2 regions of the Streptomyces sp. NPDC004134 genome follow, and region 1 is predicted to be linked to the other one. Evidence: riboswitches for the same ligand, from Rfam matches in the RefSeq annotation. Region 1 holds a riboswitch; the other holds the start of a gene.
What was found. Region 1 has a riboswitch for S-adenosylmethionine ahead of ACFYVJ_RS29370 (aminotransferase class V-fold PLP-dependent enzyme). Riboswitches for the same ligand answer to the same signal wherever they lie in the genome.
Positions count from the first base shown of each region.

Region 1 (4,909 bases):
CCACGCTGGACATCAGCTTCGACGTCCGCGGCGGGCTGCTGATCCGGCAGATCCACCACTGGTCCGCGCTGATCTTCATCGCCGCCATGGCGACGCACATGATGCGCGTCTTCTTCACCGGCGCGTTCCGCAAGCCGCGCGAGGTCAACTGGCTCTTCGGCTTCACGCTGCTGGTCCTCGGCTGCATCGCCGGCTTCACCGGCTACTCGCTGCCCGACGACCTGCTCTCCGGCACCGGCGTCCGCTTCATGGAGGGCGCGACGCTGGCCACCCCGGTGATCGGCACCTACCTGGCGTTCTTCCTGTGGGGCGGTGAGTTCCCAGGGACGGACATCATCCCGAGATTCTTCGCCGTCCATGTGCTCCTGGTGCCGGGCATCATGCTGGGGCTCTTCGTGCTCCACCTGATCCTGGTCTTCTACCACAAGCACACCCAGTTCGCGGGTTCCGGGAAGACCAACGACAACGTCGTGGGCGCGCCCTTCATGCCGATCTACGTCGCGAAGGCGGGCGGGTTCTTCTTCCTCGTCTTCGGCGTGATCGCGGTGATCGCGGGGATGTTCACCATCAACCCGGTCTGGGATCTGGGACCCTACCGACCAGATCTGGTCTCCACCGGAGCCCAACCGGACTGGTATATGGGCTGGACCGAGGGGCTGATCCGGTTCATGCCCGGCTGGGAATGGAACATCCCCGGCGGTTACACCATCAACTTCGGGGTCTTCATCCCACTGATGATCGTGGGACTCGTCCCGATCGCGATGGTCGCCTACCCGTTCTTCGAGACCTGGGTGACCGGCGACCACCGCGAGCACCACACCCTGGACCGCCCGCGCAACGTGCCGACCCGCACCGCCTTCGGTGTGGCCTGGCTGACCTGGGTCTTCGTGCTGCTGATGGCCGGCGGCAACGACCTGTGGGCGACCCACTTCCACCTCTCGATCGAGTCGATCACGTGGTTCGTGCGGGTCTCCTTCTTCGTCGCCCCGGTGCTGGCCTTCTGGATCACCCGGCGCATCTGCCTCGGGCTGCAGCGGCGGGACCGCGAGAAGGTCCTGCACGGCCGGGAGACGGGCATCATCAAGCGGCTGCCGCACGGCGAGTTCATCGAGGTGCACGAGACGCTGTCGCAGGACGAGATGCACAAGCTCACCGCGCACGACCAGTACGCGCCGCTGGAGCTCGGCCCGACGGTCGACGACAACGGCGTGGTGCGCAAGCAGAACCCGGTCGAGAAGCTGCGGGCCAGGCTGTCGCACGGCTACTACGGCGAGGCCGGCCAGATCGCGAAGCCGACCAGGCGCGAGTACGAGGAGATCACCAGCGGCCACGGGCACCACTAGGGCCAGTCCGCCGCCGGGCGATCACCGCCGGGGCCCCCGTCCAGCAGTTGGACGGGGGCCCTTCGGCGTACTCTGCGGTCGATAGGCTGACGCCCGACAACTGAGACGACCCCGGGACGGTGTGCCATGAGCGTGCAGACGGCAGCAGGAGGCGACAGCACGGCGGCGCGTTCCTGGCCGGATGTCATCAGCGCGCTGATCGCCGGGCAGGACCTGGGCGCCGAGGACACCGCCTGGGCCATGGACCAGATCATGTCGGGCACCGCGAGCAACGCGCAGATCGCCGGGTTCGCGGTCGCCCTGCGCGCCAAGGGCGAGACGGTCGCGGAGATCTCCGGGCTCGTGCGCACGATGTACGAGCACGCCAACACCATCGCCGTGCCGGGCGCGACCGTGGACGTCGTCGGCACCGGCGGCGACCGGGCCCGTACGGTCAACATCTCCACCATGTCCGCGATCGTCGTCGCCGGGACCGGCGCGAAGGTCGTCAAGCACGGCAACCGGGCCGCGTCCTCCGCCTCCGGCGCCTCCGACGTGCTGGAGAAGCTGGGGGTCAACCTCGACCTGGCGCCCGCGCGGGTCGCCGAGGTCGCGGAGGAGGCGGGCATCACGTTCTGCTTCGCGGTCAAGTTCCACCCCGCGATGCGGCACGTCGCGCAGACCCGCAAGGAGCTGGGGGTCAGCACCCCGTTCAACTTCCTCGGCCCGCTCACCAACCCGGCCCGGGTCGGCGCGCAGGCCACCGGCGTCGCGGACGCCCGGATGGCGCCGATCATGGCCGGGGTGCTGGCCGAGCGCGGCACCTCGGCGCTCGTCTTCCGCGGCGACGACGGTCTCGACGAGCTGACGACGACGGCCACCTCCCAGGTGTGGACCGTGCGCGGCGGGGCGGTGCGGCAGGAGCGCTTCGACCCGCGGGACGTGGGCATCGAGCTGGTGCCGGTGGAGGCGCTGCGGGGCGCGGACGCCTCGTACAACGCCGATGTCGCCCGCCGGCTGCTGGCCGGCGAGACCGGCCCGGTGCGCGACGCGGTGCTGCTGAACGCGGCGGCGGCGCTCACGGCCCTGGACACCGACGCGGACGGTCCGCTGCCGGACCGGATCGCGGCGGGCATCGTACGGGCCGCGGAGTCGATCGACTCCGGCTCCGCGCTGCGGGCGCTGGAGCGCTGGGTCGCGGCCAGCAACCGCTGAGGCGGGGGCGGGGGTCTTCCGGTACGGGCGACCCCCGCCGAAATCCTGATGGTTGCGGACAGTCCGGGCAACCGGGTTGCGCCGCGGCTCTCCGGTGCGCATACTCCTGACCAGGTCACGAGCGACAGCGATCAAGGCCCCGGCCCGCTGTCCGGCAACCCTCCGTCCGTGGCGGGGTGCCCCGGGTGATGACCGGGCCGCAGGCAGCGAGGTCTGCGGCAAGCGCGGACCCCTCGCGAATCCAGGGGTCCTGGTCGGCCGAGGGAGTACCGCCGTGAGCAAGCGAATGCGCTAGGGGCCTTTCCGCCCCGCCGCCGCTGCGCGCGTCTTTCCACCGGGCTTCCCCGGCCCCCACCGGGTTTCCGCCGGGCTGCGCGCGCGTCTTCTTCCGGGCCGTACGGGCCCGTCACCCCGCACATCTCGACGCCTGCTCACGGGAGTTCCGCATGTCCGCGTCCACGCTCACCCCCGCCTGTCTGCCCGTCCTCGGCCGGGACGTCCGCGCCCCGCTCGTCACCGGCGGCGACGCCGAGTTCGCGGCCCTGGACTACGCCGCCAGCGCTCCCGCGCTCCAGCGCGTCTGGGACGACGTCGCCGCCTACGCGCCGTACTACGGCAGCGTGCACCGCGGCGCCGGCTACCTCTCCCAACTCTCCACCGAGCTCTTCGAGTCCAGCCGCGCGACGATCGCCGGGTTCCTCGGCTGCCGCCCCGGCGACCAAGTCGTCTTCACCCGCTCGACCACCGACTCGCTCAACCTGCTGGCGACCGCGCTGCCGCCGGGCACCGAGGTCTACGTCTTCGAGACCGAGCACCACGCCGCGCTGCTGCCCTGGCAGCACGACGGGTCCGCCGCCGGCCGGGTCACCGTGCTCGCCGCGCCCGGCAGCCCCGAGCAGGCCGTGGCGGCGCTGGACTCGGCGCTCGCCGCGCGGGTCGGCGACGGCCCGGCGCTGGTGTGCGTCACGGGCGCCTCGAACGTCACCGGCGAGCTGTGGCCCGTACGGGAGCTGACCGCGACGGCGCACCGGCACGGGGCGCGGCTGGCCCTGGACGCGGCGCAGTTGGCGCCGCACCACCCGGTGGACGTGGCCGGGCTGGGCGTGGACTGGGTGGCCTTCTCCGGGCACAAGCTGTACGCGCCCTTCGGCGCCGGCGTCCTCGCCGGACGGGCGGACTGGCTCCAGGCCGCGCCGCCGTACCTCGCGGGCGGCGGCGCCAGCCGGCGGGTGCTGCGCGCGGCGGACGGGGGAGTGGCCGTCGAGTGGCAGACGACGGCGGCCCGGCACGAGGCGGGGTCGCCGAACGTCATCGGCGCGTACGCGATCGCGTCGGCGTGCAAGGCGCTGACGGAGGCCGGGTTCGGCGAACTGGTGGCGCGGGAGCGGGCGCTGGTGGCGCGGGTGCTCGAAGGGCTCGCGGCGCTGCCGGGGGTGCGGGTGCTGTCGCTGTTCGGCGCGGACGCGGCGCGGGTCGGGGTGATCTCGTTCGTGGTCGAGGGATGGAGCAGCTCGCATCTGGCGGCGGCGCTGTCGGCGGAGCACGGGATCGGGGTGCGCGACGGGCTGTTCTGCGCGCACCCGCTGGTGCGGGCGCTGCTCGGCGAGGCGGGGGAGTCGGCCGAGTGCGGGGGCGGCGCGGGGGACGGGGAGCGGCCGCTGAACGCGGTGCGGGTGAGCTTCGGGGCGGGGACGCCGGACGAGCACGTGGACCGGTTCCTGGCGGCGCTGGGGTCGCTGGTGCGCGACGGGGCGCGGTGGTCGTACCGCACGGTGGACGGCCGCTGCGTCCCCGCCTCCGGCGCGGCGCCCGCGGTGGCCTGAGCCCGGCGGGGGCCGCGGCTACCTCGTGTTGCCGGTCCCGGCGGGCCGCCCGGCAAGCGCGCTGCCGATCAGCACCATGCGCAGCGTCCGTTCGGCCGCGTCCGCCAGGAACTCCCGGGCCCGCAGCAGCGCTTCGGGCAGCGCCATCGGGCCGGGGATGATGGTCCCGTAGGCGTCGACGCCCGTGCCGTGGACCTCCTCCGCGCCCTCGCCGATCGTGCCGGCGAGGGCCAGGACCGGGCGGCCGTGGAGCTTGGCGCGGCGCGCCACCTCCGCGGGCACCTTGCCGCGCGGGGTCTGGTGGTCGAGGGCGCCCTCCGCGGTGATGACGAGGTCGGCGGCGGCCAGCCGGGCGTCGAGGTCGAGGTGGCCGAGGAGCACCTCGAAGCGCGGCAGGAGGCGGGCGCCGACCGCGGCGAGGCCCGCGCCGAGGCCGCCGGACGCCCCGGTGCCCGCGCCCAGGCGCAGGTCCGTGCCGGGGACCGGGAGGTCGCGGGTGAGGACGTCGGCCCAGCGGCCGAGGGCGGCGGACAGCTCCTCGACCTGCTG
Region 1 is NZ_JBIAMS010000029.1:87,540-92,448, reverse strand. It holds gene ACFYVJ_RS29380 (cytochrome bc complex cytochrome b subunit) at 1-1,343, shown strand, start outside; gene trpD (anthranilate phosphoribosyltransferase) at 1,470-2,537, shown strand; SAM riboswitch class IV at 2,651-2,768, shown strand; gene ACFYVJ_RS29370 (aminotransferase class V-fold PLP-dependent enzyme) at 2,984-4,360, shown strand; gene ACFYVJ_RS29365 (glycerate kinase) at 4,379-4,909, opposite strand, start outside.

Region 2 (4,909 bases), on a different contig from region 1:
GGTGTAGTCCCGGTACACGGCCAGGTCCTGCCGGGACGGATACGCGAACGCCAGCTTCACCACGCGCCCGCGCCACTCCGGCCGCGCTTCCAGCAGCCGCCGGTACGCGAGCAGCCCGCGGACGATGTTCTTCGACAACTCCGTGCGGTCCACCCGCGCGACGACCTCGCGGTCCGCGCCCCCGATCTGCTCGCGCAGGGCCGCCATCCGCTCGGCGACATCCGGCCGCCGCGACCGCTCGCGCAGGAAGTCGGCGTCGGCGCCGAGGGCGTGCACGTCGACCCAGGTCGTCCGCTCCCCCCGGGCCTCCTCCCCGGCCCACGCGACATCCGCCTGGCCGCCCAGCACGTCGCGGCAGCAGCCGGCGAACGCCTCGGCCCAGCGGCGGGTGTGGAAGCCGACGCGGTCGGCGCCCAGCAGCCCGCGGAGGAGGGCTTCGGCGATGTCGTCGGGGAGCAGCCGGAAGTACTCGGGGGGCGCCCAGGGGGTGTGGGTGAAGTGCGAGATGCGCAGGTCGGGGCGGCGCTCGCGGAGCATGCCGGGGACGAGGCACAGGTGGTAGTCCTGCACGAGCACCGCCGCGCCCTCGGCGGCACCCTCGGCGAGGGCGTCGGCGAAGGCGCGGTTGTACGTCTCGTACGCGGCCCACTGGCGGCGGAAAGCGGCGTCGAAGACGGGGGCGACGGGGATGTCGTAGAGCATGTGGTGCACGAACCACAGGACGGAGTTCGCGACGCCGTTGTACGCGTCGTGGAAGACGTCCGGGTCGATGCCGAGCATCCGTACCCCGGGCTCGGCCACCCCCCGCCGCACGGCCTCGCGGTCCCCGTCACCCAGCGCCGCACACACCCACAGCGCCCCGGCCTCCGGCCCGACGGCACTGAGCCCGGAGACGAGCCCGCCACCGCCGCGCTTGGCGACGAGGTCCCCGTCGTCGCCGACGGCGTACGAGACGGGCCCGCGGTTGGACGCGACGAGCAGGGGAGCACCGGGCGACACGACCATGCGCCGAGCCTAGCCACGTCAGCCCCCGCCGAAACGCAACCGGGGCGGTGTGGCCGATACCGGTGGGGCACGCGGGCCGGTGAGGCCGAAGGGCTCCGGACGAAGGAGGGACCCGGGCGGCGGCCCGGGGTTGCGGGGCGGTCGGGGGGTGGAGAGTGACGTCACGCGGGGTTGCGGTTCGGGGGCGCAGCCGGCCGGGGGAGGCCCGCGGAGTCTCGGGGTGTGGTCCCCAGGCGGCTCGGGCGGAGCCCGGCCGGGTCTCGGGCGGAGCCAGTGACGGTCCGGGGAGCGGCCCTGCTCGGGAGCTGGGGGGCAGAGCCCCGAACAGGGGGTGGGGTCGGAGCCCCGTCCAGTCCGGGGCGCGTCCCCGCCGGTTCCGGGGCGGAGCCCTGGGGGTTTGGGGGCGCGGCCCCGCCGGGGTTCGGGGCGCAGCCCTTGCCGGGGTCTGGGGCGCAGCCCCTGCGGGGTTGGGGGCGCGGCCCCGCCGGCGTTCGGGGCGCAGCCCCTGCCGGGGTCTGGGGCGCAGCCCTGGGGGTTTGGGGGCGCAGCCCCTGCCGGGGTTGGGGGGTGGGGCCCCGCCGGGGCCGGGGCAGCGCCCCGGGGTTCGGGGGCGGAGCCCGTGCCGGGGTCCGGGGCGTAGCCCCGCTGGGGTCTGGGGCAGCGCCCCGGGGGTTCGGGGGCGGAGCCCCCGGCGGGGTTCGGGGCGCAGCCCCGGTGGGTCTCGGGGCGGAGCCCCGAGTCTCGGGAAGGGGCGGGTACGGGGAGATCCCACCCCGCCATCGCCCGCCCGGCGAGGGCTACGCCGCCCGGCGTTCCACGTACTCGGGGATCTCCCCCATCGGCGGCCGCTCCTCCGTGTCCACCCCGTACGTCCGCGGCTCGAACGCCCCGTCCGCCCCCCTGTCGAACTGCGTCAGCCGCGGCCGCACCAGATGCCCCCGCGCCAGCCGCAACTGCGCCGTGCGGTAGATCGCCGCCGCCATGCGCCCCAGCGCGCGGTCGTCCTGGTGCCGGTGCCGCCGGACGCCGACGTCGACCTGCGCCAGCGCGTCCAGCCCCACCGTGTGCAGCGCGTCGACGAGCAGGCCCAGCTCCACCCCGTACCCGACCGGGAACGGCAGCCGCTCCAGCAGCGACCGCCGCGCCGCGTACTCGCCGCCCAGCGGCTGGACGAAGCCGGCCAGCAGCGGCCAGTGCAGGTTCAGCAGCGGCCGGGCCACCAGCTCGGTCACCCGCCCGCCCTGTCCGTTCGCCCCCGTGCCCAGCGGCCTGTCGTACACCGCCTTCACGAACTCCACGCCGGGATCCGTCAGCAGCGGGCCCACGATCCCGCTCACGAACGCCGTGTCGAAGTCCCGCAGGTCCGCGTCCACGAAGCACACGATCTCGCCGCGCGTCACCAGCAGCGACCGCCACAGCACCTCGCCCTTGCCCGGCACCGCGGGCAGCCGCGGCAGCACCTCGTCGCGGTGTACGACCCGCGCGCCGGCCGCGGAGGCGACCTCCGCCGTACGGTCCGTGGAGCCGGAGTCCATCACGACCAGCTCGTCCACCAGCCCGCCGTCGCCGGGAGCCATCAGTTCCGCGCGGATCGCCGCGACGATCGCCCCGACCGTGGCCTCCTCGTCGAGCGCGGGCAGCACCACGCTCACCGTGCCGCGCGCCCCGAGCGCCCGCTTGGCCGCCAGCAGCCGCGCGGGCGGCCGGTCCGCCGCGGACCAGGACCGCGTCCTCAGCCACTGCTCCACGTCATCGAGCACCTGCGGGCCTCCCCTTGCCGGGTGTCCTGTCCGGTGTGAGAGCCGTCTCGCGTATCGGACGGCCCTCACAACTGTCCTGGTCGTCGGTTACAGTCTTGAACAACGTGCGTGACGTCCCTATGTCGGGGTCGGCGCGCCGGACAAAAGCGCCGGACGGCCCCGCCGGACCCGCGCCATACAGAGCTCATCCAGAGGGGCAGAGGGAACGGCCCGTTGAAGCCCCGGCAACCCTCCGTCCGGTACTCGCGACGCTGCGAGGCCCCGGACGGTGATGGTGCCAATTCCGTCCTGCGGCGAGATGCGTCGCGGGGAAGATGAGGAGAGAGGGCCTCGCCAGTATGGCTGTAGACACAGCTCCCACCGCCGTCGACGGCGCCCCTGATCTGGGTCCTGCCGTCGCGCTGTCGTGCCGGGAGTGCGGGGAGCGGGTGCCGCTGGGTCCGGTGTTCGCGTGCCAGTCGTGTTTCGGGCCGCTGGAGGCGGCGTACGAACTCCCCGGCGGTGACGCCGAGTCCGCCGCCCGGCTGCGGGCCCGTATCGAGGCGGGGCCGCGGAGCATCTGGCGGTACGCGCCGCTGCTGCCGGTCCCCGCGGACGTCGCGGACAAGCCGAACCTGAACCCGGGCTTCACCCGGCTGCACCGCGCCGACCGGCTCGCCGCCGAGCTGGGCGTGACGGGCGCGCTGCACGTCAAGGACGACTCGGGCAACCCGACGCACTCCTTCAAGGACCGCGTCGTCGCGATCGCCGTCGAGGCGGCGCGCGCCTTCGGCTTCACCACGCTGTCGTGTTCGTCCACGGGCAATCTGGCGGGTGCGGTCGGCGCGGCCGCGGCGCGGGCGGGGCTGCGTTCGTGCGTGTTCATCCCGTACGACCTGGAGCACGCGAAGGTCGTCACGGCCGCGGTCTACGGCGGTGACGTGGTCGGCATCGAGGGCACGTACGACGACGTGAACCGCTTCTGCTCGGAGCTGATCGGCGACCCGATCGGCGAGGGCTGGGGGTTCACGAACGTCAATCTGCGCCCGTACTACGCGGAGGGCTCCAAGACCCTCGCGTACGAGATCTGCGAGCAGCTCGGCTGGCGGCTCCCGGACAACATCGTCATCCCCGTCGCCTCCGGCTCCCAGCTCACGAAGATCGACAAGGGGCTGAAGGAGCTGATCGCGACGGGGCTGGTCGAGGAGCGCCCGTACAAGATCTTCGGCGCCCAGGCGGCCGGCTGCTCCCCGGTCTCGCGGGCCTACAAGGACGGTCACGACGTGGTACGTCCCGTGCGGCCCGACACGATCGCCAAGTCCCTCGCCATCGGCAACCCGGCCGACGGGCCGTACGTGCTGGACATCGCCCGCCGGACCGGCGGCGCGGTGGAGGACGTGACGGACGCCGAGGTCGTGGACGCGGTGAAGCTGCTGGCCCGTACCGAGGGCGTGTTCGCGGAGACGGCGGGCGGCGTGACCTTCGGCGTGCTGGCCAAGCTCGTCGCGGACGGCCGGATCGACCCGGCCGAGACCACCGTCGCGATCAACACCGGCGACGGTCTGAAGACCCTCGACGCGGTCGCTCCCACCACGGGGCCGAGCGCGATCATTCGTCCCACACTCGACTCCTTCCGAGAGGCCGGCCTCGCATCATGAGCGTGAACGTCCGAATTCCGACCATCCTCCGTACGTATACCGACGGGCGGGCAGAGGTGAGCGCCGAGGGCGCGACGCTGGCCGAGGTGATCGAAGACCTGGAGAAGAACCACCGGGGCATCGCCGGCCGGGTGCTGGACGATCAAGGCAAGCTGCGCCGCTTCGTGAACGTCTACGTGAACGACGACGACGTCCGCTTCGCCGATGGCCTGCAGACTCCCACTCCGGAGGGGGCCGGGATCTCGATCATTCCGGCGGTCGCCGGAGGCTGCTGAACCCCTCTCGCGTGTGTGCGGCCCCACCGATCCGGAGTGGGGCCGTTCGCATGTCCGGACACGCGATAGGGTTGGGACGTTCCCCCCTCGTGGCCCATGCTCCACGCATATGAGAACGCGACAAGTTCCCCGCAAATGCGGAGAGTTAATTGTCGTGATGGTGAGTTATGCCCTGCCCGAGTTGTCAGGGAATGGCGGAGGTTGATCGGAAAAATACCGATCAGGTGTCCGC
Region 2 is NZ_JBIAMS010000007.1:240,612-245,520, forward strand. It holds gene ACFYVJ_RS12805 (trehalose-6-phosphate synthase) at 1-1,005, opposite strand, end outside; gene ACFYVJ_RS12810 (glucosyl-3-phosphoglycerate synthase) at 1,803-2,765, opposite strand; SAM riboswitch class I at 2,947-3,086, shown strand; gene thrC (threonine synthase) at 3,104-4,402, shown strand; gene ACFYVJ_RS12820 (MoaD/ThiS family protein) at 4,399-4,677, shown strand.
Region 2: it holds a riboswitch for S-adenosylmethionine, as region 1 does, so the genes downstream of both, thrC (threonine synthase) here and ACFYVJ_RS29370 (aminotransferase class V-fold PLP-dependent enzyme) in region 1, are expected to answer to the same signal.